Regions from separate parts of the Streptomyces hundungensis genome, predicted to be linked through region 1. Evidence: riboswitches for the same ligand, from Rfam matches in the RefSeq annotation. Region 1 holds a riboswitch; each other region holds the start of a gene.
The links. A riboswitch is a leader RNA that binds a small molecule or an ion and turns the genes downstream of it on or off. The one in region 1 is predicted to bind cobalamin.
Positions count from the first base shown of each region.

Region 2: another riboswitch for cobalamin. It lies ahead of DWB77_RS27340 (HoxN/HupN/NixA family nickel/cobalt transporter); the one in region 1 lies ahead of DWB77_RS29065 (cobalamin biosynthesis protein).
Region 3: another riboswitch for cobalamin. It lies ahead of DWB77_RS20210 (CbtB domain-containing protein); the one in region 1 lies ahead of DWB77_RS29065 (cobalamin biosynthesis protein).

Region 1 covers NZ_CP032698.1:6,560,149-6,568,103, forward strand. Annotated here, with positions in the region: gene DWB77_RS29055 (putative cobaltochelatase) at 1-1,233, opposite strand, end outside; gene DWB77_RS29060 (cobyric acid synthase) at 1,286-2,791, opposite strand; gene DWB77_RS29065 (cobalamin biosynthesis protein) at 2,773-3,729, opposite strand; cobalamin riboswitch at 3,826-3,964, opposite strand; gene DWB77_RS29070 (hypothetical protein) at 4,066-4,296, opposite strand; gene DWB77_RS29075 (inorganic phosphate transporter) at 4,329-5,594, opposite strand; gene DWB77_RS29080 (lysozyme) at 5,736-6,515, opposite strand; gene DWB77_RS29085 (class II aldolase/adducin family protein) at 6,621-7,274, shown strand; gene DWB77_RS29090 (alpha/beta hydrolase) at 7,415-7,955, shown strand, end outside.
Region 2 covers NZ_CP032698.1:6,162,149-6,170,103, forward strand. Annotated here, with positions in the region: gene DWB77_RS27305 (NF041680 family putative transposase) at 1-43, shown strand, start outside; gene DWB77_RS27310 (hypothetical protein) at 103-579, shown strand; gene DWB77_RS27315 (hypothetical protein) at 563-1,468, opposite strand; gene DWB77_RS39015 (hypothetical protein) at 1,933-2,922, shown strand; gene DWB77_RS27325 (arsenate reductase family protein) at 3,080-3,439, opposite strand; gene DWB77_RS27330 (hypothetical protein) at 3,557-3,838, shown strand; gene DWB77_RS27335 (metalloregulator ArsR/SmtB family transcription factor) at 4,029-4,391, opposite strand; cobalamin riboswitch at 4,482-4,679, shown strand; gene DWB77_RS27340 (HoxN/HupN/NixA family nickel/cobalt transporter) at 4,709-5,815, shown strand; gene DWB77_RS27345 (LysR family transcriptional regulator) at 5,836-6,726, opposite strand; gene DWB77_RS27350 (YybH family protein) at 6,847-7,212, shown strand; gene DWB77_RS27355 (caspase family protein) at 7,553-7,955, opposite strand, start outside.
Region 3 covers NZ_CP032698.1:4,531,717-4,539,671, reverse strand. Annotated here, with positions in the region: gene DWB77_RS20230 (BsuBI/PstI family type II restriction endonuclease) at 1-617, opposite strand, end outside; gene DWB77_RS20225 (Eco57I restriction-modification methylase domain-containing protein) at 614-2,071, opposite strand; gene DWB77_RS38960 (hypothetical protein) at 2,307-2,870, opposite strand; gene DWB77_RS20215 (histidine phosphatase family protein) at 2,941-3,510, opposite strand; cobalamin riboswitch at 3,632-3,802, shown strand; gene DWB77_RS20210 (CbtB domain-containing protein) at 3,839-4,060, shown strand; gene DWB77_RS20205 (ABC transporter ATP-binding protein) at 4,636-5,640, shown strand; gene DWB77_RS20200 (ABC transporter permease) at 5,637-6,431, shown strand; gene DWB77_RS20195 (ATP-binding protein) at 6,409-7,955, opposite strand, start outside.

The DNA of each region.
Region 1 (7,955 bases):
GCGCTCGCCGGGGCCACTGGGGACGGGTGAGGCGGGCGGCTCCACCGCGTCGGGGGAGTCCGGGGACCCGGCCGGCTCCGACGGCTCCGACGGCTCGGACGCGTCGGGGGAGTCGGCCGGGCTCTCGGGGGAGTCGCCCTGCGGCGGCACCCCGCCTCCGCCCCCGCCCCCGCCGCCGGGGCCCTCGGGGCCCGGGTCCGGATCGTCGTCGCCCTCGTCCTCGCCCTGGAACTGCTCCAGGGTCTCGTCGAGCTTGTCCTGGTCGAGGCCCGGCGCGTCGAACGGGTTGCGCCTGCGCCGGTGCGGCAGCGCCAGCAGCGCGGCCTGGCGGACGTCGTCGCTGGTCACCTCCGTACGGCCCGCCCACGCGGCGAGCGCGGTGGCGGTGCGCGCCATCACGATGTCGGCGCGCATGCCGTCGACCTCGAACGCGGCGCAGGTGGCCGCGATCTGGAGCAGCACCGCGTCTCCGAGCGTCACGGAGGGGAGCAACTCCCGTGCCGCGACGATCCGTTGGCGCAGCGCGCTCTCCTCGTCCGCCCAGCGCCCGGCGAACGCGGCCGGGTCGTCGTCGTGGGCGAGCCGGCGCCGCACCACTTCGACGCGCTGGGCGGGCTCGCGTGAGGCCGCGACCTCGACGGTCAGGCCGAACCGGTCGAGCAACTGCGGCCGCAGCTCGCCCTCTTCGGGGTTCATCGTGCCGACCAGCAGGAACCGCGCGGCGTGCCGCACCGAGACGCCCTCACGCTCCACATAGGACGACCCCATGGCGGCGGCGTCGAGGAGGAGGTCGATGAGGTGGTCGTGGAGCAGGTTGACTTCGTCGACGTAGAGGATGCCGCGGTGGGCGTCCGCGAGCAGGCCCGGCTCGAAGGCCTTCACGCCCTCGCCCAGCGCCCGTTCGATGTCGAGGGCGCCCACCAGACGGTCCTCGGAGGCGCCCACCGGAAGCTCCACCATGCGGGCGGCACGGGCCGTGCCGGGGCCGCTCTCGTGCGGCCCGTCCGGGCACTGCGGGTCGGGCGCGGCCGGGTCGCAGCTGAAGCGGCAGCCCGGCACGACCGCCACCTCGGGCAGCAGGTCCGCGAGCGCGCGGACCGCGGTGCTCTTGGCGGTGCCCTTCTCGCCCCGGACCAGGACCCCTCCCACAGCCGGGCTGACGGCGTTCAGGAGCAGCGCGAGCCGCAGGTCGTCCATGCCGACGACGGCGGTGAACGGATACCGGGTGCTCATGGGCCGATCTCTCCTCGGATTGGTGCGGTACGCGGCGTACGGGCGGGGGCGGTCACGGCGCCCCCGGCGGGATGAAGGGCAACCCGGCGGGCGGGCCCTGCTCGATCAGGCGCAACAGGGCGTCGGTGTCGGCGTGTTCCTCGATCAGGTCGCCGAGCCGGTCGAGCTGTTCCTCGCGCAACACCCCGAACGAGGTGTCGGGCGCGGGCACGAACCGGCGGCCCGCGTCGCGCGCGACCCGTTCGAGGAAGCGCCGTCTGAACCCGTCGCTCTCCAGGGAGCCGTGCCAGTGGGTGCCCCAGACGGAGCCGACCCGGCATCCGTCCAAGAAGGCCTCGCCGCCCAGGACTTGGGCCACCCCGTGATGGATCTCGTACCCCTCGACGCGTTCGCCCAGGGCCTCGCCGACGGGCCGCGCCAGGGTCTTGTCGGCCGCGAACCGCACGCGTACGGGCAGCAGCCGAAGGCCGGCGACCGAGCCCGCCTTCGACTCGACGTCGTCCTCGATGTGCTCGCCGAGGAGCTGGAAGCCGCCGCAGATGCCGAGGACCGGGCGGCCCGCGGCCGCCCGGCGGGCAATTTCGGCCGCGAGGCCCCGTTCGCGCAGCCACTCCAGGGCGCGGACCGTGCCGCGGGTTCCGGGCACCACCACCAGGTCGGCGTCGAGGAGTTCCTCGGGCCGGTCCACGAACCGCACGACCACGCCGGGCTCGGCCGCGAGCGCGTCCACATCGGTGAAGTTGGACATCAGCGGCACCGCGCAGACCGCGACCCGCAGCACGTCCTCGCCGACCGGCGGCGCCACCACCGACTCCCGCACGGCCCCGCGCATCGAGACCCTGAGGCCGTCCTCCTCGTCGATGCCGAGGCCATGGGCGTACGGCAGGATCCCGTAGGTGTGCCGTCCGGTGAGGCCGCGCAGCATCTCGATGCCGGGCTCCAGAAGCGTCACGTCGCCCCGGAACTTGTTGACGACGTACCCCGCGACCAGCGCCTGGTCCTCGGGGCTCAGCAGCGCCGTCGTCCCGAAGAACGAGGCGAACACCCCGCCCCGGTCGATGTCGCCGACCACGACCACGGGCAGCCGCGCGGCCCGCGCGATGCCCATGTTGACGATGTCGGTACGCCGCAGATTGATCTCGGCCGGGCTGCCCGCCCCCTCGCAGATCACCGCGTCATAGGTGCCCCGCAGCTCCGCAAGGCACTCCAGGACGGTGCCGAGCAGCGCCTGCTGGCGTCCCCCGTGGTAGCCGCGGGCGCTCAGCTCGCCGACCGGCTTCCCCATCAGGACGACCTGACTGGAACGGTCGCTGCCCGGCTTGAGCAGCACCGGGTTCATCAGCGCGGTCGGCTCCACGCGCGCCGCCTGTGCCTGCATCGCCTGGGCCCGGCCGATCTCCGCGCCCTCGCGCGTCACGAACGAGTTGAGCGACATGTTCTGCCCCTTGAAGGGCGCGACCTTGACGCCCCGGCGCACCAGCCAGCGGCAGATCCCGGCCGTGACGACGCTCTTGCCCGCGTCGGAGGTCGTGCCCGCGATCAGCAGCCCGCCACCCATGTACGTCCCTTTCTCACAGCGGCCCCCGCAACCACGGCGCAGGCCAGCGTCAGCAGGCCCACCGTGCGCGAGAGCCGTACCGCACGTTCGATGTCGGCGACCTCGACGGGCCGCCCCGACGCGTTCAGGACCGGCCGGTGCTCGACGCGTCCCGCGTACGAGAGCGTGCCGCCGAGCCGTACGCCGAGCGCGCCCGCGAACGCGGCTTCCACGGGGCCCGCGTTGGGGCTGGGGTGCCGGTCGGCGTCGGCGCGCCAGGCGCGGAACGCGCCCCGGGTGTCGGGGCCCGCGAGCGCCGCGAGACCCGCGGTGACGCGTGCGCCGGGCCAGCCCGCCACGTCGTCGAGCCGCGCCGAGGCCCAGCCGTAGCGGCGGTACCGGGGCGACTTGTGCCCGACCATCGCGTCCAGGGTGTTGACCGCGCGGAAGCCCACGAGCCCGGGCACGCCCGCTAGCGCACCCCACACCAGGGCGCCGACGACGGCGTCGGAGGTGTTCTCGGCGACCGACTCGACGACCGCGCGCGCGATGCCATCGGCGTCCAGGGACCGCGGGTCGCGCCCGCACAGATGCGGGAGCCGCTCGCGGGCCACCTCCACGTCGCCCGCGGCAAGCGCGCCGCCGATGGCCCGCGCCTCACGGACGAGCGAGGTGCCGCCGACCACCGTCCAGGTGGCGGCCGCGGTCAGTGCGAAGGAGGCTGCGGGGCGGCCGCGTACGGCACGGGAGACCAGGGCCGCGGCGCCGGCGGCGCCACCCGCGCACACCAGGGTGTGCAGGGCGCCCCGGCCGCGGTGGTCGCGCCACAGGAGACGTTCGACGGCACCGGCCGCCCGGCCGAACGCGGCGACCGGATGGCCGCGGCGCGGATCGCCGAGCAGGAGGTCGGCGACGAGTCCGGCGGCGGCGCCGTAGGCGAAGGTGCGATCGGCCCGCATCCTCAGCGCGCCAGGGCGGGGCGGGAAGGACCGGCAGGGCTGGGCAGGCAGGCACACATGGCGGTATGTCCTCACTCAGGGTGTCCGCGCCCTGGTTCGACGTGACCGGCGGTGAGAGTTCCTGGCTCACGGGGATCTCTCCCCGGTGACAGTGGCGGGACCGCGCCGGATTCGCACCGGCTTCCTCTTCTGCCGCCGTAGCTGGCCGGTGCAGTCCACCACGCGCCGAGAACACCCGTCAACTTGCCGTTGACCTGCGGCGCGAGAGAGCGTGCGGCCGGGCATGCGACCGCCCTCCGGCGCGGGCCGGAGGGCGGTTCGGATGGTGCCCGTGGGTCAGGCGACGATCAGGAAGATCCCGTACGCGACGGCCGCCGCGCAGAGCGCGAAGCAGGCGTACGCACCCGTGCGGGCCACGGCCGTGCTTCCGGGGTTGCCGGTGCCGGAGGCCGCGGCCTCCCGCTTGGTGAGGCCCACGATGCCGAGGGTGAACAGGCCCACCAGGCCGACGGTCACCGCGAGGCTGACGCCGAACACGGAGCCGAGGGCTGCCCAGTCGATGTGCATGAGGATTCCTTAGCTGTGCCGGAGGACCGGGGTCAGACCGTCGCCGGGGTGGGCGGGTCGGCGGGGGCCACCGGGGCAGGGGCCGGGATGGTGGCTGTGAGGCCGGCGGTCGCGGCGGCCAGCGTCGGCGGCGGGGTGACCGCGGCGATCGCGGTGGTGATGACCCCGGCGGGCTCGGCCTGCGGGACCTCGCCGATCTCGTCCGCGGTGACGTTGTGGTGGTCGACCGGCTGGCGGCGCGACAGCTTCCAGATGGTGCCCGAGCCGGCGATCAGAAGGACGGCGACGGCGGCGATGCCCCAGGGGCCCTGCTGGGTGAGGAACTCCGCGCCCGCGCCGACGAGTGCGGCGGCCGGCAGCGTCAGGATCCAGGCGACGGCCATCCGGGACGCGGTGGACCAGCGGACCACCCCGCCCTTGCGGCCGACTCCGGCGCCCATGACCGAACCCGAGCAGACCTGGGTGGTGGAGAGCGAGAAGCCGATGTGCGAGGAGGCCAGGATGACGGTGGCGGCGGCGGTCTGAGCGGCGAAGCCCTGCGGCGGGCGGAGCTCGGTCAGGCCCTTGCCCATGGTGCGGATGATGCGCCAGCCGCCGAGGTAGGTGCCCATCGCGATGGCCAGGCCGGCCGAGACGATGACCCACAGCGGGGGGTTGGCACCGGGGTGCAGCACCCCGCCGGTGACCAGGGCGAGGGTGATGATGCCCATCGTCTTCTGGGCGTCGTTGGTGCCGTGCGCCAGCGAGACGAGGCCGGCCGAGGCGATCTGCCCGGCCCGGTAGCCCTTGGCGGTGGCCTTCTCGTCGGTGTTCCGGTTGATCCGGTACGTGAGCTTGGTGGCCAGCATCGCGGCGATGCCCGCGACGACCGGTGCGGCGACGGCGGGCAGCAGCACCTTGGTGACGACGGTGGAGCCGTTGACCGAGGACCAGCCCGCCGACATCACGGCGGCGCCGATGAGGCCGCCGAACAGGGCGTGCGAGGAGCTGGAGGGCAGTCCGAGCAGCCAGGTCAACAGGTTCCAGAGGATGGCACCGACCAGGGCCGCGAAGATGACCTCGGTGCGGATGCCCTTCTCGTCGATGATCCCGCCGGAGATCGTCTTGGCGACCTCCACCGACAGGAACGCGCCGAGCAGGTTGAGTGCGGCGGACATGGCGACCGCCGTCTTGGGCTTCAGGGCGCCGGTCGAGATGGTCGTGGCCATCGCGTTGGCGGTGTCGTGGAAACCGTTCGTGAAATCGAACACTAGAGCTGTCACGATCACAATCGCGAGCAGCAGCGTGATGTGTTCCATTTACCCAGGCAATCGTTCGACGTCAGTGGCGGGACGAACGTAAGTAACCTGAATGAACGGAAGGTGAACTGGGGCGGGCGCATCGGTGTCCGTAGCCCCTTGTTGTCCCCTTTGTTGTTCCCTGCCGGGCGCCGGGGCCGTTCAGCGCCCGGTTGCGAACCGCCTCAACTGCGCAAAACTCCCATAGAAGAGATTCTGGTCACCCGGCAGCCTCCCGCTGCCGCCGGCGTGCTGCCAGAACGTCCAGTAGGACCAGCCCGTCGGCAGCGCGCCCGGCGCGGCTGCGTACCGGGCCAGCCACAGCGCGTGGTCCGCGCCGAACGCCCGGCTGCGGCCGGTGCACTCGTTCCACCAGAGGGTCGTCGTGTAGATCACCGGCCGGCGGCCGGTGCGCAGCCGCACCTCGTCGCTGAACCCGGCGATCCAGTCGGTCATCGCGGCCGGGCTCAGTCCGTAACACGGCGCGCCGCTGCCGCCCTTGGCGTCCTTGCCGTACGGGTTGTGCTCCAGGTCGACGGCGGGCGGCAGCGTCCAGCCGTCGCCCGACCAGCCGCCCCCGTTGCGTACGAAGTAGTCGGCCTGGGCGCGGCCGGAGGACTGGTCGGGCACCGCGAAGTGGTAGGCGCCCCGGACCAGTCCGGCCCGCCGGGCGCCGCCGTACTGCTGTCCGAAGTAGGGGTTGCGGTACGACGTGGACTCGGTCGCCTTCACATAGACGAAGGAGGCTCCCCGGCTCTTCGCGGAGGCCCAGTCGACGTTCCTCTGGTGCGAGGAGACGTCGTGGCCGGCCGGTCCGGCGCTCGCCCCGGCCGGCACCGCGAGCGCCGCGGATCCGAGCGCCAGCAAGGCCGGCAACGCCGAGAGCGCGACCCGCACGCGCACCCGGACCCGACGCGGCAGCCGGGCGCGATCACGAGCCATCAATTCCCCCGAAACTCATGTGTACGGAACAAACCCCCCGGAGGCTAGCGAAGAGTGGCGCCCCACCCCCTGTCCCGGCCGCCCCCGCCTGGCAGGATCGCCCGCATGAGCGACGACGAGGCGGCCATCGCCGCCGCATGGGCCGAACTGATCGACACCGCGCGCAGGACGGCCGCGGAGGGTCTTGTGGTCGGCACCTCGGGCAATGTGTCGGTACGCGTCGGCGACCTGGTCCTGGTCACCCCGACCGGCGTCCCCTACGACCGGCTCGGCCCCGCCGACACCGTCGCCGTCGACCTCGAAGGCCGTCAGGTCAGGGGCGTGCTGCGGCCCACCAGCGAGATCCCGATGCACCTCGCCGTGTACCGCCACACCGACGCGCGGGCCGTCGTCCACACCCACGCCGTGCACGCCACCGCCGTCTCCACCCTGGTCGCCGAACTGCCCCTGGTCCACTACATGACGGCCGCGCTCGGCGGCCCGGTCCGGGTCGCCCCGTACGCCCTGTACGGCAGCGAGGAGCTGGCCGAGCACATGCTGCGCGCCCTGGAGGACCGCACCGGGTGCCTGCTGCGAAACCACGGGACCCTCACCTACGGAACCGGCCTGGCCCAGGCCTACGACCGCACCGCTCAACTGGAGTGGATGTGCCGACTCTGGCTCACCGCCTCCGCCCTGCCGGGCCGGGCGCCGTCGCTGCTCAGCAGGGACCAGCTCGACGAGGTCGCCGAGCGCCTGCGGGGCTACGGACAGCCCTAGCTCCGGGCCGGCCCGGCCCCGGACAGCTCTGGCCCTGGACAGCCCTGGCCTTGGACACTCCGGCCCCGAACGGCCCTGGCCCCGCCCCCGATGGGCCCCGCCCACTGGCATCCGGGCCCACTCGCCCCGAGACTGTACGAGTGCGTCCTGCAACCAAGACGGCAGCGGCCGTCACCACACTCCTCGGCGTCGGGGCGGCAGCGATCGTGGCCGGACGCCACGCCAGCGACGCCGCGCTCAAGGCGGCGCCCGGCCGCCCGCTGCCCGCCGACCCCCGGCTGACCGTGCACGCCACGGCCCCCGGCCGGATCACCCTGACCCGTTCGCTCGCCGCGCTGCGGCCCGGGGTGTACGGCCTGGAGGGCGAGGGGGCGCACGCCGTCGTCGGCGAAATCCTCGACGACGCCCCGCACACCGCCGACACCGTGGTGCGCCGCCTGGAACGGGTCACCCACGGCGCGCTCGTGGCGGGGGACCGGGTGCGGTTCACCCCGCAACTGCACCGCGGCACCCCGAGCACCGCCCTCGGCCTCGACCACCAGGACATCGAGATCACCGGCGAACTCGGGCCGCTGCCCGCCTGGTTGATGCCCGCGGTCCGCAGTACCTGGGTGATCGCGGTGCACGGCCTCGGCACCACCCGTGAACACGCCCTGAACATCGCGGAGTTCCTGCACCGCG
Region 2 (7,955 bases), 400 kb from region 1:
CGCCCATCACAAGGTGGGCACCAAGCCTCGCCGCACAGCGTGAACCCGCAGCTCACGCCCTTATGACAACCGATGAACCTCCCACCAGGCAAAATGAGGGACATGGTCAACGACGGGAACGCCAGCTTTGTGCTGCCGCGGGGGGCGACAGGCTTCTTCTGGCCGAAGGAGGGCCCGCTCCCGAAGACCGACCTGCGGGCGTTCCGAACCGCTCTGTATGCCGCTGCCCGCGGCGCCGGAGGCAAAGTGGGCGAGGTGGAGGAACACCCATACCCTCGGACCTTCCACACCGCATCGGTCGTCGGAGGCGCAGGCGAGAGCATCGTCCTGTGTCACGCTCATCACCCCTGGATCGCCTTCGCCCAGACACGTCGGAACTGGTACGGGGAGGAGTTCCTCGCACCGCCTCCGTGGGCTCATGCCTTTACCGACGCCGGCTTCGACGTCCTGAGCAGCGAGTTGCTTGCCACACCGCTATCCGACGTGGACACCTCAGTGCTCGGGCCGGGCGAGTGGCGTGAGGTCCGCTTCTACGGCATCACGACATTGGGCGGAGTCCTCTTCAACGCATGGGACTGACAAGCAAGGCAGAGCCGTTAAACGACAAGTTAAGAACCTGGTTCGGATCTAGTGGATCCCTCCACGCGCACGATACGAATCGGGACTTCACGTCTTCTACTGCTATGCGGTACTCCGGCGTTCCTGGCTGTGGTGCAGTGCGCGGGAAGCCTCCCGCGGCGAGGAAGAGCCGTGCGTCGTCCGCGCCGGCTCCGACCAGAAAGTTCGAGGAGTCATGCATATAGCTGAACGCGTAGCGTTCTTCGCTGTTTCCGTCTCCGCCATCGGAGAAGGAGGACGGGTAGCGCGGGCTGCCCAGCCTGTCTACGGCCTGGCGGGTCAGCACGTCCATCTTGGGTGTGGGGTCGTCGTAGAAGACGCCTTCGTCCTGCCACCAGCGCTCAGAGATCCACTTCGTCAGACCGATCTGGTCGTAGAAGGTCCGGCGGTCCTCACCGACGTCGTGAGTTCCGGGAGGGTTCGGCAGCCCGCCCATCTGGACCGTCTGTCGCGAAGTGGTGTCGAGATCCGCCAGTTGCTGGTCTCCCGTGGCGCGGTCCTTGTCGAACGCCGCCCCCAGAGGTGTCTGTTGCCAGTACTGCATGTCGGCCAAAGCGTGCAGCTTGTCGGGAGGTTGGTTGAGACCGTCCTGCGCGGTCTGCGTCATCGCAGCTCCGCCCAGGCGCAACACACCGGCCATCAGGCACTGGTCCCGCCGAAGAGAGCTGCCTGTCTGCAACGCCGGATCGGAATCGGCAACCGTACCCGTTCTCTGATCGTGGTCCAGCACCCCAGGCTGGACGGCCAGCCCGGCGGCAACAGCCAGCGCCATAACGGAAGTTACCAGCGAGGTCAGGACCGGAGACTTTCGTGATCCGGGCATACGGAACCAAGGTTTGGAGTGCTTCAAGAGATCCTTCTTCGTCGTCGTTCACACGGGTGGGACAGACGACCGGGAACCGACCAAGGCTTCTGGATCGACGCCTTGACCGCGCATCACAGACGCGCCACGCAAACGGGATCGTGAAACAAGACGCGGCACGAGAACCGTGACGCAGCACTGCCCCAATGGTGGGCCCCCGGCCACCGAGTACACGGACACGGTTGGGTGAAGAACCTGTGTGCGCGAGGTGCCCACCTGACATAAGAATGCTGTAAGTGGCAAGGGTCTTCCTGGGGGCTGTCTGGGACAAGCCAAGGCGGAGCGGCACCAGAGGGGATGACTGCTGCCGACGCCACTTCGAAAAGCCCGTGGTGTGCGGCGTTGAGAAAACGGAGGGGTGCGCGAATCGCCGACACTCCAAATTGGCTCGATCGTGAACGTCCGGCGTCGTGGAACGCGCGCAAACCCGTCGGCGATGACCACGGCTCCGAGTGATCACCGTCGCCGTGGTCCACCCCGAGACCCCCGCACGCCCGCGGCTTCTTCCACGGCCGCCAGACGGCTACACCGACGGCGGCTGGTACCCCTGCGAGACCAGCACAAGCCTCGGTGTCTGCCAGACCGGCTACACGATGCTCACCCACGCCGCCTCCGACCTGCCCCTGCCCGACGACGTCGGCATGGCCCCCGCGCACTACGCCCTCTACATCGAGGCCCGCAAACGCGACAACAGCCTCGACGGCTATACCCTGCTGCGCCTCGACCCGTACACCCAGACCCGGCACGCCCAGCAGGACTACGACCGTCTCACCGCCACGCTGGACGGGCCGGAGAGCACCCTCGTGCCCGGGTTCCGCGTCAGCGTGCGGTTTGGTTCGACGTCAGCGACCACCGGCTGTGCGCTGACCCGTACGACGCCGACGCCGTGCGCTCCTGGACGCTGCCCTCGCGGGGGTGAGCGCGTGACCGCCCCGGCCTTGTACGAGATCGAGACCAGCAAGGACGGCACCCCGCACCCCGTCGAACAGCTCTGGATGCCCGGCGACGACGCGTCCGACAGCGGCTTCGTCGCCCATCGCGGCCTGTACGTCACCGGGATCGACGACCGGACCCAGGACCACCTCTACCCGGTCGCGTTCATCGTCCTCGGCACCAGCGGTGGGCCGACATCATCGAGGCCGCCGTCGCGTACATGGTCAGGGTCCACGGCTGGCGGAACCTGCATCCGTACCCCGGCGACGACCCGGCGGTCCGCATCCCCCGCATCCCGCGCGCCGTCCACACCCACGGCGTCTTCTTACGGCACCCCCACCCCGATCACGGCTGAGGATGCGAGTGGGACGACACCTGACGGATGGTCTGGGCTCCCAGCACCGAGCCTGGTGCCGTACCGGTCACCGCCCTGCGCCACCCAGCCGCCCCGTCGGCGGCCGGCGACCTTCTCAATCCCGACGAAGGAGCACCGCAACCTGGGCGGCTGACCCCGCGACCAGTACAGCGAAGGCCCGTGGCCCTGCATCGCAGGGCCGCGCGCGGGCCTCTTTGTGTTCACGGCCCCGAGGCGCCCGCTCCAAGCCGACGACGGTCTCAGCTATCCAGTCACTGACCGGACCTCGGCGGAGGGCGTCAGGAGCTAGCCTAGCGGGACAGGGCGTCGCGTACGGCGTCGTCGGTGCGGCCCACCACGGCCGTGCCGTCGTCCGCCGTGATGATGGGGCGCTGGATCAGCTTGGGGTGCTCGGCGAGCGCCGCGACCCAGCGCTCACGGGCGTCCGCGTCGCGCGGCCAGTCCTTGAGGCCGAGCTCCTTGGCGGCGGCCTCCTGGGTGCGGGTGATGTCCCACGGTTCGAGGCCGAGCCGGTCGAGCACGGCCCGGATCTCCTCGGGCGAAGGCACGTCCTCCAGGTAACGGCGCACCGTGTAGTCGGCGCCCTCCGCGTCCAGCAGGTCCACCGCGCTGCGGCACTTCGAGCAGGCCGGATTGATCCAGATCTCCATGCGGCAAGGGTACCTGCGAGACATCCCCAAAGCCCTGCCGGCCAGGGCCGATTGTCAGTGCCCCGCAGTAAAATTGAGGCAGTTAGTGAGGGTTCCCGACCGCCCAGGAGGACGCCCATGACCGCTGCCGTACTCACCTCGCACGCCCCGAAACAGCTGTCCCTCCAGCCCCTGCACAAGGTGCCGCTGCCCGCGGGGCGCCCGCGTGTGTGGTACGAGTCCCACAACCGGCGTCTGAAGGCGATGCGCCTGGCCATCGCCCTGCTCGACACGGGCGTCTACCGCCCCGAGCAGGCGCCCGACCGCGCGATACGCACCATGGCGGCGCTGATCGGGGTGCACCCCCCGTCGGAGGCCACCTGCCGCATGGTGCGCGCGCTGATCTACGACGGCCGCTGATCCGCGACCGGCGCTGACCGCCCGGATCGTGCCTCGGGAAACCGAGGAGACGATTCGGGCGGGGTGGCCGGGTTCGGCGGTGCGGCGGGCTGGCCGGGTGTGGCCGGGTGTGGCCGGGTGTGGTGGGGTGGCCATGGTTGGCCAGGGACGGGCCGGGTTCGGCGCGCCCGGAGGCGCTCCAACTTCCGCCTCAGACCGGCGCGTTCGCCGCGTACTCGTCGAGGAGCCGCGCGGTCGCCTCGTCGACCACGCGATAGCGCACCACCCGCCCCTCCTTCTCGCCGGCGACCGCTCCGGCCGCCCGGAGCAGTCGAAGGGCCTGGGAGACGGCCGGGTCGCGCATGCCCGTCGCCACCGCGAGATCGGAGACGGCCAGCGGGCCCGCCCGGTGCAGAGCGAGGAGCAGGGCGAGCCGGTTGGCGTCGGCGAGCAGCGAGAACCGGTCGGCCCAGGCGCGCACCCGGTCCGGGTCACCGATGGCCGCGACGGCGTCGCAGACCCGGTGGCCGTCGATGATGCGGTGGCCGGCGCGTTCGGCGGGGACGAGATGCATGCCCGCATCCTCGCAGGGCCGTGGCGCCCGGACAGGTGTGATCTTCGATACCTGCACAGCTGTGCAGCTGTGCGGGCAACTGACCAGCGTCTAGGGTGACCTGGCCGTGGTGTTCGGGAAGACCGGTGCGAAACCGGAGCGGCCCTCGCCACTGTGATCGGGTTCTCCGGGTTCCGGAGAGCCGCCGTCCCCTCGCGACGCCACTGGCCAGGATCCACCTGCCCGGGAAGGCCGGGACCAAGGCACCCACCCGTCAGCCAGGAGACCGGCCGCGGCATCTCACGAAGTGATCCACGAGGTGCTGGAGCGTGACCCGAATGACCCTGCCCGTCCGCACGTCCCCCGATACGGGCGCCCCCGTGGTGCCCTCCTTCCGCTGGCGGCGCGAGGACACCGTGCGCACCGCCGTCCTCCTCGCGGTGATAGCCGCCCTCCATGTCGTCGCCTTCGGCGTCCTGTTCCTGCTCGTGGCCCCCGAGCACTACGCCGTCGGCACCAAGACGTACGGCGTCGGCCTCGGCATCACCGCGTACACGCTCGGCATGCGGCACGCCTTCGACGCCGACCACATCGCGGCCATCGACAACACCACCCGCAAGCTGATGGCGGACGGCAAGCGGCCGGTCTCCGTCGGCTTCTGGTTCGCGCTCGGCCACTCCAGCGTCGTGGTCGTCCTGGCCGCCCTGGTGGCGGGCGGCGCGCAGCTCGCCGGCGTCCTCCTGAACGAGGACTCCAGCACCCACCAGGTGCTCGGCGTCGTCGGAACCACCGTCTCCGGTTCCTTCCTGTACCTGATCGCCGCCCTCAACCTGGTGGCGCTCTTCGGCATCCTGAAGGTGTTCCGCGCGATGCGGTCGGGCGCGTACGACGAGCGGGAACTCGAAGCCCACCTGGACTCGCGGGGATTCATGAACCGCATCCTGCGCCGCTTCACCCAGTCCATATCCCGGCCCGGCCAGATGTTCCCGCTGGGCTTCCTCTTCGGCCTGGGCTTCGACACCGCGACCGAGGTCACCCTGATGGTGATGGCCGGAACGGGCGCCGCCGCCGGGCTGCCCTGGTACGCGATCCTGTGCCTGCCCCTGCTGTTCGCCGCCGGGATGAGCCTGTTCGACACCCTCGACGGCACGTTCATGAACTTCGCCTACCAGTGGGCGTTCTCCAACCCGGTGCGCAAGGTCTACTACAACCTCACCATCACGGGCCTCTCGATCGCGGTGGCCTTCTTCATCGGCACCATCGAGCTCGTCGGCGTCCTGCACAAGAAGCTGGACCTCACCGACCCGGTCAGCGGCTGGGTGGCGTCCCTGAACCTGGACAACGTCGGCTTCGTCATCGTCGGCCTGTTCGTGGTGGTGTGGGGGGCGGCCCTGGCGTACTGGCGGTTCGGCAAGGTCGAGCAGAAGTGGGCGGGCGCCGCCTGAGGCGTGGCACCGCCCCGCAGTCAGGCCGTGCCCGAGATGCCGAACGCCCGCCGGCCGTGCGCGAGGAACGCACGCACCGCGGGACTGGGGGAGTGCTTCCAGACGAGGGAGAGGAAGGCGGGCGTCTCGGCGTCGTCGATGAGCCGGGCGGTGAGCCGGTCACGGTAGTGCGCGGCCATCGACTCGCTGAGAACGGCGACGCCGAGCCCGCGGGCGGCGAGGTCGGCGATGGCGTCCGCGGCGCCGGCTTGCAGCGCGATCGTCGGGTGCAGGGACTGCGCGGCGCAGACCCGGTCGAAGACGGCCCGCAGCCCCGTCCCCGGTGGCATGCACACGATCGGGTACGCGCAGAGATCGCGCAGGGTGACCCGGTCCTGCCTGGCGAGGGGGTGCTCGGCCGGGACCGCCGCGACGAGCCGCTCCTCGATGATCGTCAGGGCGTCAAGGCCCTCGTGGGCGGCGGTCGGCGTCCCGATGAGCGCGAGGTCCAGGGTGCTGGCGCGCACCCCGTCGACGAGCCGGTCGGAATGGTCCTCCACAAGTGAGATCTCGACGCCGGGATGGGCCCGGTGGAACGCGGCGAGGGCGTCGAACAGCGGCGTGACGGTGCAGCCGATGACCATGCCGATGCTCAGCCGGCCCCGGATCAGCTCGGTCACCTCGCCCACGGCCTGACGGACCGCCCCGGCGGCGGCGAGCGCGGCCCGGGCGTGGTCGAGGGCGGCCTTTCCGGCGGTGGTGAGCGCGGCGGTGCGGGCCGACCGGTCGAACAGCTCGGCCCCCAACTCCCGCTCCAGCTGCCGGATTTGGGCGCTGACGCCCGACTGGCTGATGTGCACCCGCTCGGCGGCCCGGGTGAAGTTCCGCTCCTCGGCGACCGCGACGAAGTATTCGAGCTGCCTCAAGTCCATGACTGTGGATTCTAGCTCCCATCAGATCCATCTGTTGGACTTCTGATGTGCCCCCGACGAGACTTGGTCGTACGGAAGCACCAGGCGGACGGCCGCCACCACCGAGCCCAGGAGGACCCCATGTCGCAGTACGAGAAGGCCATGCGACCCGAGGACATCACGCGCTTGTTCGTCGAGCGGTCCAACGCCGGCGACGCGGCCGGGGTCGCCGCGCTCTACGAGGAGGACGCGGTGCTGGCCTACCCGCCGGGCAGCCGCACGGTGGGCCGCGAGGCGATCCGCGAACTCTGGGAGAAGGTGCTCGCCCACCGCCCCCACTTCGAACAGGAGCAGCCCCTGCCGACCCTGCTCAACGGCGACCTCGCCCTCACGGCAACCCCCCCGAAGGACGGCACCGGCGCCCGCGCCCAGGTAGCCCGCCGCCAGCCCGACGGCAGCTGGCTCCGCGTACTGGACCAGCCGGAGTTCGTTTCGCGGGGGGAGTGAAGGTCCCCGCCCGCGTCGCGGCTTCGCTCCACGGCGCGGCTGGGCGTCGATCAGATCCGGCCGCTGTTCCCCGTTCACCGATCGTTGTCTCCAGTGTCCTGCCACACTTCACAGTGACGGACAAGGTGCTAAATCGGGGGGTATGGGGACCATGGCACAGACGCGGAAGGGTTACTACCGGGCAGCGCATTACGTGAAGCCGACGACGGTATCCAGCAGGGCCAAAAAGCCCGGGTTTTGGGCGGCGGCTTTGGGCGTGCTCCTGCTGATCGCTGCCTGGAACACCTTCTTCGGAGAGAGTGGCGACGGCACGAAGCCGCAGCCACAGCGGACGGTCCAGTCAGTCACAGGGACGCCGTCCCACTAGCTTGCGGACAGTTCGCCCCCAGAAGGGCCGGACGCGAGGTCTGGGGTTCTGTGCCTCTCCGGCTGCGGACACGGCTGTAGGCAGGGGAGCCGACCGGAGCTGTTCCCAGCAGGCCTGCCAGTCATCCAAATGCTCGTCAGGCAGCCCGCACGCTGAGAGATAGATCCCGATCGTCCGCCATGTCAGGGGCAGATCCTTGCGGTTGAGGAGCTTGCTGACGGTCCCGGCGGAGATCTGCCCGCCGGAACGGTGGCTGATGGCTGTGTGCGTAAGGGCGCCAATGACGCGGACCCGCGCCAACGCGCTGACGAATCCCTCCACGGTGTGGACGGTCGCCGGGTCCGGCCACGTGCGTTGGCTGATACGCCCAGCACTC
Region 3 (7,955 bases), 2.0 Mb from region 1:
TAGCGGTGATCCTTGGCGTCCCCCAGGTAGAGCACCTGCCCGCCGGGGACGAAGCGAGGACAGAACTCCTCGATCATGTCCCGGATCAGGGGGTTCTGACCGCCGGGAGAGAGGCGGAACACAGAACCGTCGGGCAGCGTGACCGGGAGCATCTGCATCTCGCGGGTGGCCTTGTAGGCGGCCTGCTGGGTGGGAGCTTCGGCCACCCAGGCGTCGAGGGCGTCCTGGAACCCACGGGTGCCGTAGAGACGCACTACGGACAGAGCCGCGGGAGCGATCCGGTAGTTGTTTTTGGGGGAGTTGACCGTACGCCCCTCGGGAGCATCGGAGTTGTGCTCGGCGAACCCCGCGTCGACGAACTGGTGGAGCGTCTGCTTGCGGAAGGTCTCGCGCGTGTTCGGGGCGTACTCCTTGCCCCATCTCTCCGCGATGAGGCCCATGACTACCGTGACGCCGAGACGCGGGTTGGTCGCCGTGTTCCACGGCTCGCCGGGCTCCAGTCCGAGCAGCACGAGGGCCGTCAGGGCGGACCTGCTGTTGCGGCGGACCTTGTCGAAGCCGAAGGCTTGCAGGAGGACGCCGGCGTTGTCGACGGATGCTGCTAAGTCGCTGATCATTCGGCGGAGCCTACGACAGCGGGGAACAAGTCGGCCACGAGGGCGTCGAGCTTGGCCTGTTCCGGGAGCCATTCCGGGGCGTTCTCCGCCAAGCGCACCAGGTCGTCGCGGGAGGGGAAGGGGAGCGTCTTGACGTCCCCCGCATTGACCTGGGTGTGGCCGGAGAAGGTGCGGAAGATCGCGTCGAGCGTCGAGGAGTTCAGCCAGAGCATCAGCCCGTGCGCGAGTCGAGGGTCGAGGGGCCCCTTCTTCTCGTGCAGGTAGTTGGTCTTGTTGTCCAGGGCGACCGGGCCGTCGTACTGACAGACGCCCGCGACCACGCGCCGCTTCTCCTCCTTCGCGGTAAAGCGCTTGATGACGACGTAGTGCCCTTCGGGCAGAAGCAGCTTGCGGGCGGCCTCGGTGCCGGGGGAGAAACCCTGCGGCTTTTTCGCGGGGCGCTGTGGCCATTCGATCTTTCCGCCGCGCACGTTGGCCTGATAGACCATCGGCACGACACCGTCGGCGCTGAGGTCTTCGGTGAGGTGTTCGCGGTTGCGGAAGTCGACGACCTTGCCCGTGCTGACGCCCAGGCCCAGGTCCGCCAAGGTGAACGAGACGGCCGGCGGCACGACAGGCTCGTCGAAGCGGACGAACCGCTCGCGGTCCCCTGGCAGGACCACGGTGTCGAACGGGACGGTGCGGCGCAGCGGCGCGTCGTGGTGCGCGACCGACGCCGACAGGACGACCTGCGACTCCTGGTCGCCCCGTGTGCCCTTCACGATGACGTTTTCCTGGAGGACGCCGGTGTCGGCGAAGACTGTGTTGCGACTCTCGAAGATGTGGAGGAGATCGAGGCTGGTGCGGTCGAGCATCCACTGACGAAAGGCGCGGTAGTAGGGGCCGTTGGCCCAGGAACGGGGCACGATGATCGAGATCTGGCCACCGGGGGCCAGGGCGGCTGTGGCCCTGGCCCAGAACGCCGCGTAAGTGTTGCTGACATCGACCAGGTCTTGCGCGGTGCGCTTACGTTGCCTACTGCCCGCGGCGAGCTTCGCATAGGGCGGGTTGGCGATGACGAGGTCGAACGCACCGTCGGTGAGTGCGTCATCGTCGGTGAGGTAGTCGCCCTGCACGAGGTCGAACGTGGTGCCGTAGGTCGCCCTGCATTCCTCGAGCGTGGCCCGCAGGTAGGGCATGACCTGCGGGTCGATATCCACAGCCACGACGTGGACGTCCAGGTCAGGGCGCTCTTCGTGCAGTCGGGTCACCAGCGCGGCGGTCAGCGAGCCGACGCCGGCGCCGGGGTCCAGAATGCGCACGGTGTTGCTCAGCGCGTCCAGGCGAGGCATCGAGGCGATCAGGTCGGCGGCTCGTGCAGGGGTGAAGAACTGCCCCAGGGCAGCCTGGGTCAGAGGGTCAAGGACACTGAGCGCCTCCACCCGCCGTGCCTCGGTGTTCTCGATCAGTTTCACGTCCGCGATCCTCTCACGGGGCGTCCCGCCGGGTCGTTTGGTGGAGATGCGTACCGATTCCGCTACCCGTAGCAACGGCGGGAAAAGCGCGGACGCATCGCGGGCGTTCTTATTTTGAATTCCGAGTTCGCGGGCGGGGCGGTGGTTTTGCCGCGAATCTTTCCGGCCGCGACGGAGCCTTTCGCGCGTCCTTTGGGGAGTTGAGGCGGGGTGGTTCGGGTGCGAGCGGCCCGGGTCACCGGCCGCGCGCGCGTACGGAGCGAGGGTTGGCGGCTACCGGGCACGAGTTCCACAGTTCCACGCCGGCCGTGAGGAGCTCCCGTACCGCGTGTTGTTCGTCGGGAGTCCACGCGGCGCACTCGCCCGCGAACAGCTTCTCGTAGGCGTTCCCGTGTACCGGTCCCTGGCGGGGCAGCGCAGTGGTCGCTTCGAGGCCTCGGGCGAGGTCCTCGAAGAAGTTCCACGCGTCCAGGACCGGGCCCGGCGGGGCCTTTCGGCGGCGGGGGTCCTCCAGCCAGTGCTCGATCCGGCGCAGCTCCAGCGTGCCGGCCTCAGGCGTGGCCGGCTTCCATCCTCGTCGGCGCGCGTACATCCGCGCCTGCCGCACCGTCACGAACACCGGCACCTGCCCGGGGCCGTCGTCCGGCGCGGTGCACACCCGGTCGGGTTCGTCACCCCGGCCGCCTGCCCACAGGACCACCGCGCTGCGTACGCGACCCCGTACCCGGTACGCGTACAGGTTCCCGCGTGTACGGCGGGCTCCCACCGCGGGTCCGTCGTCCGTCTCGATTTCCGTCACGCCCTCACAGTGACAGGCCGCCCGAGCCCGGTTCCACGGCGAGGTCCCTGCCCCCCCAACTCCCCTCTTCCTACGGGGTCAACGGCCGCCCCGCGCGAAGGTTCCAGCGGCCGGAGCGGCCGGTCAGTTCGGTCGCTGTCAGTGGGGGTACGTCGATGCGCCAGAACGCCGACTCCGGCGCGTCCAGCGCCCGCAGCACCAGGGCCCGTACGATCTCGGGCTCCACGACCGCGAGGGTGCGGCCGGCGTCCTCCGTGGCAGCCGCCAGCCACGCGGTCGCCCTCGCGCACAGCGCCCGTACGGGTTCGCCGCCGTGCGGTGCGGCCGCCGGGTCGGTGAGCCAGGCGCCGACCGCCTCCGGCTCGGCCGCGCCCACCTCGGCCAGGGTCCGGCCGCGCCAGCGGCCCACGTCCAGCGCGGCCAGCTCGGCGGTGTCGTGCGCGGCCACGCCGAGCGCGGTCGCGGTCTCGCGGCAGCGCGCCGTCGGGGAGGCCAGGTACCGGTCGGCGGCGTGCAGCCCCGGCGCCGCCGCCCGGGCCGCGGCGAGCCCGGCGGGCTCCAGCGGCGCGCCGTCGTCGAACCGCGCCTCACGCAGCGAGCGGCTGAAGGCGGGCGAGACCAACACCAAGCGGAATGTCATGACGCTCCCCAATGGGCCACCCTCAATGAGCCACCCCCAATTAGCCATGCCGACAAGGTAGTTGGCGGCTGCCCGTCAGCGGACGCGCGCTCGCGCCCCCTCCGTGCGCCCTTGGCCGGATCCGTACTTCGCGCTACCTTCTCGTCGTTGATGACGACGGCAGAACGGAAGCCGGTGGGACTCCGGCACGGTCGCGCCACTGTATGCCCAGCACGATCCACCGCCTCCGGGAGCGCCGGGGGGACGGGGGGCGCCGGGCAAGTCAGACCCGTAGCCGTCGTCGTGTGCACCACCAAATGGGACGCGAGTTCCCCCGGGAGGTCCTGCCATGGCGCAGTCCGTCGCCCAGCCGACCAGCACGCCCACCGCCGTACTCGCCAAGCTGCCGATCGGCGCGATCGCCCCCTGGGCGGTCTTCTTCGGCATCCTGATGCTGGTCCTGATCTACTTCGTCGGCGCCGAGCAGGGCGCCACCTCGCTCCTGTCCGGCTCCACCGTGCACGAGTGGCTGCACGACGGCCGCCACCTCCTCGGTTTCCCCTGCCACTGACCCACCCGGGCCGCCCACCACCGGCCGACGGCCGCCCCCCGCCGCTGGCCCGGACCCGCCGCGCCTCCCCAGGGGCGCGGGGAACCGCGCGAACAAGCCCCACCGGGCCGCGGTGGAACAACCACCCGAGGCGACCGCACGCCGTCCGCAGACCGTGCGTGCCTGGCCGCGCAGTTCCCCGCGCCCCTGACGCGGCACAGCCACCCAACAGGGCCCCCGGCAACCCCGGGCGCCCCACCCCCAACCGGGTACCTCCACCCCCCCCAGGGGCGCGGGGAACCGCGCGAACAAGCCCCACCGGGCCGCGGTGGAACAACCGCCTGACGCGACCGCACGCCGTCCGCAGACCGTGCGTGCCTGGCCGCGCAGTTCCCCGCGCCCCTGACGCGGCACAGCCACCCAACAGGGCCCCCGGCAACCCCGGGCGCCCCACCCCCAACCGGGTACCTCCACCCCCCCAGGGGCGCGGGGAACCGCGCGAACAAGCCCCACCGGGCCGCGGTGGAACAACCACCCCCGCCCACTGAAACCCCGCTGAAACCGCCGTGAATGCGTCCACCCGCACGCTCTGCGGCATGAAGACATCGACGAACCAACTCGCGATCGAGGCCACCGGGCTTCGCAAGTCCTTCGGGGACAAGACGGTCCTGGACGGCATCGACCTGCACGTCCCGGCGGGCAGCATCTTCGCGCTGCTCGGGCCGAACGGCGCCGGCAAGACCACCGCCGTGCAGATCCTCTCCACCCTGATCTCCGCCGACGCCGGCGAGCTGCGGGTCGGCGGCCACGACCTCGCCACCGACGCCCAGGCGGTACGGGCCGCCATCGGGGTCACCGGACAGTTCTCCGCCGTCGACGGTCTGATCACCGGCGAGGAGAACATGCTGCTCATGGCCGATCTGCACCACCTGTCGCGCCGCGAGGGCCGCCGGGTCGCCGCCGAGCTCCTGGAACGCTTCGACCTGACCGACGCCGCGAAGAAGCCCGCCTCCACCTACTCCGGCGGCATGAAGCGGCGTCTCGACATCGCCATGACGCTGGTCGGCGACCCCCGGATCATCTTCCTCGACGAGCCGACCACCGGCCTCGACCCGCGCAGCCGGCACACCATGTGGAACATCATCCGGGGCCTGGTCTCGGGCGGCGTGACCGTGCTGCTCACCACCCAGTACCTCGACGAAGCCGATCAACTCGCCGACAGCATCGCGGTGTTGAACGGCGGCAAGCTCGTCGCCCAGGGCACCGCGAGCGAGCTCAAGCGGCTCGTCCCCGGCGGCCACGTCCGGCTCCGCTTCGACGAGCCGCGGGCGTACGAGAGCGCGGCGGTCGCCCTGCGCGAGGCGACCCGCGACGACGAGTCGCTGTCGCTCCAGATCCCGAGCGGCGGAAGCCAGCGCGAACTGCGCGCCATCCTCGACTGGCTGGACGCCGCCTCCATCGAGGCCGACGAGCTGACCGTGCACACCCCGGACCTCGACGACGTCTTCTTCGCCCTCACCAGCCCCACCAGCCCTGCCGCCCCCACCACCCCCGCCACGGTCACCACGGCCGCCACCGCGCTGAAGGAGAACGTCCGATGAGCTCGCTGTCCCTCGCCGTCCGCGACACCTCGACCATGCTGCGCCGCAACCTGCTGCACGCCCGGCGCTACCCCTCGCTCACCCTGAACCTGCTGCTCACGCCGATCATGCTGCTGCTGCTCTTCGTCTACATCTTCGGCGACACCATGAGCATGGGCATCGCGGGCGGCGGCCCGGACCGCGCCAAGTACATCGCCTACATCGTCCCCGGGCTGCTGCTCATGACCGTCGGCAGCACGGTCGTCGGCACCGCGATCTCCGTCTCCAACGACATGACCGAGGGCATCATCGCCCGCTTCCGCACCATGGCGATCCACCGCGGGTCGGTGATCGTCGGCCATGTCATCGGCAGCGTCCTCCAGTCGATCCTCAGTGTGGTCGTCGTCGGCGCCATCGGGGTGGCCATCGGCTTCCGCTCCACCGACGCCACCGTCCTGGAGTGGTTCGCGGCCTTCGGACTGCTGGTGCTCTTCTCCCTCTCGCTCACCTGGATCGCCGTCGGCATGGGCCTCATCAGCCCCAACGTCGAGGCCGCCAGCAACAACGCGATGCCGCTGGTGCTGCTGCCGCTGCTGTCCAGCGCGTTCGTGCCGCTGCACTCGATGCCGGGCTGGTTCCAGCCGATCGCCCAGTACCAGCCGTTCACCCCGGCCATCGAGACCCTGCGCGGTCTGCTGCTCGGCACGGAGATCGGCGACAACGCCTGGCTCGCGATCGCCTGGGCCGTCGGCCTGACCGTGCTCGGCTACTTCTGGTCGAAGGCCCGGTTCAACCGCGATCCCCAGCGCTGATGCCGCGCAGCACCAGCACGGCGGCCGCCGCCAGCTCGTCGCGCCCCAGGGCGGCGTATTCCGACACCGCGTCGGCGTACGCCGCCCCGTCGGCGTCCCCGGCGTCCTCGGCGAACGCGCGGGCCCGGGCGGCGGACATCGTCGGGAAGTCGCGGTGCACCCGCATCCGCTCCGCGAGCGCCAGCAGCCGTACGCCCGAGGACCGGCCGCCCGCCAGCTCGGCCATGCCGACCGCGAGCAGGACCGTGCCGGACACCGGAAGCTCGGCGGGGCTGTGCTCCTCGCCCGCCGGCGTCAGCAACTCCAGTGCCGCGGAGCGCAGTTCGGCCGCGAGGTCCGCGACCGGCTCCAGGCGGCCGTGCCGGGCGTGGGCGGCGAGAGCGGTCGCCTGGATCTGCCGGGACCAGGCCGCCATGAACGGGTCGTCGGGATACAGCACATCGGCCTCGCGCAACTGCGCCACCGCCTGCCGCCACAGGCCGAGCCCCACTTCGGTCAGGCCCCGCAGCAGCGCGATCTCCGCGCGCGAGCCCAGCTCCGGGCTGAAGACCCGGGACGACTCCGGGGGCTGTTCGAGGCCCGCCAACTCCAGCCACCGCTCGGCCTCTTCGAGCTCGCCGCGCTGGATGCAGGCGAGGACCAACGCCCAGCGCACCCCCGCCGTGTCGTACCAGCCCGCCGCGTCCGACCAGTCCCCGGTCCGCTCCAGGACGTCGAGGGCGGCCAGCAGATGCCGGTACGCCTCCTCGCCCCGCTCGGTCTGGAGGCACAGCTCGCTGACGCGGCCGTGGGCGAGCATCTCGGTGGCCGGGTTGCCAAGCGAGGTCAGGGCGGCCACGCTGCGGCGCGCCGAGTCCAGGGCGCGGTCCACATCGCGCTCGAACTCCCACACATAGCTGGCGAAGCACTCGGCGACGCCCGCGAGCACCGCGTTCTCGGCCTCGCACAGCTCCCGCAGCCTGGCGTAGTGCGGCGGCCGCACCTCGGGCAGGACGCGCAGCACCGCGTCCAGGGCGCGCAGCAGGGTGTCCGGTTCGGCGGTCGGCAACCGGCGCAGGGTCACCAACTGCCGTACGGCGTGCGGCCCGTAGCCCATGAAGAGGCTCAGCGTGCACACCACGGCCGCGCTGCGGGCGGGCTCGATGTCATCGGGGCCGGGCCGGAAGTGCGAGAGGGGGCCCGCGGTGTCGGCGGCCAGACCGGTGAGGCGGCTGTAGTTGGAGTCGGTCGCCCACAGCGAGGCGAGCACCGCGGTCAGACCCGCCAGGGTGGGCCCGTCGTCGCGGGCCAGCGCGTACCGCAGCGCCAGCACCAGATTGTCCTGCTCCCTGCGGGCCAGCTCCCAGGACCGCAGCGAGTCCGCGCTGAACAGCGCGTCGTGGTGGACCCGGCCGAAGTCCCGCGCCCAGGCGAGGAAGCGTCCGGTGACGGCATCCTCCTCGGCGGCCTCGGCGCGGCGGGCGGCGCTGAACTCGCGCACCGTCTCCAGCATGTGGAAGCGCACCCCGGAGTGGGTGTCGGCCG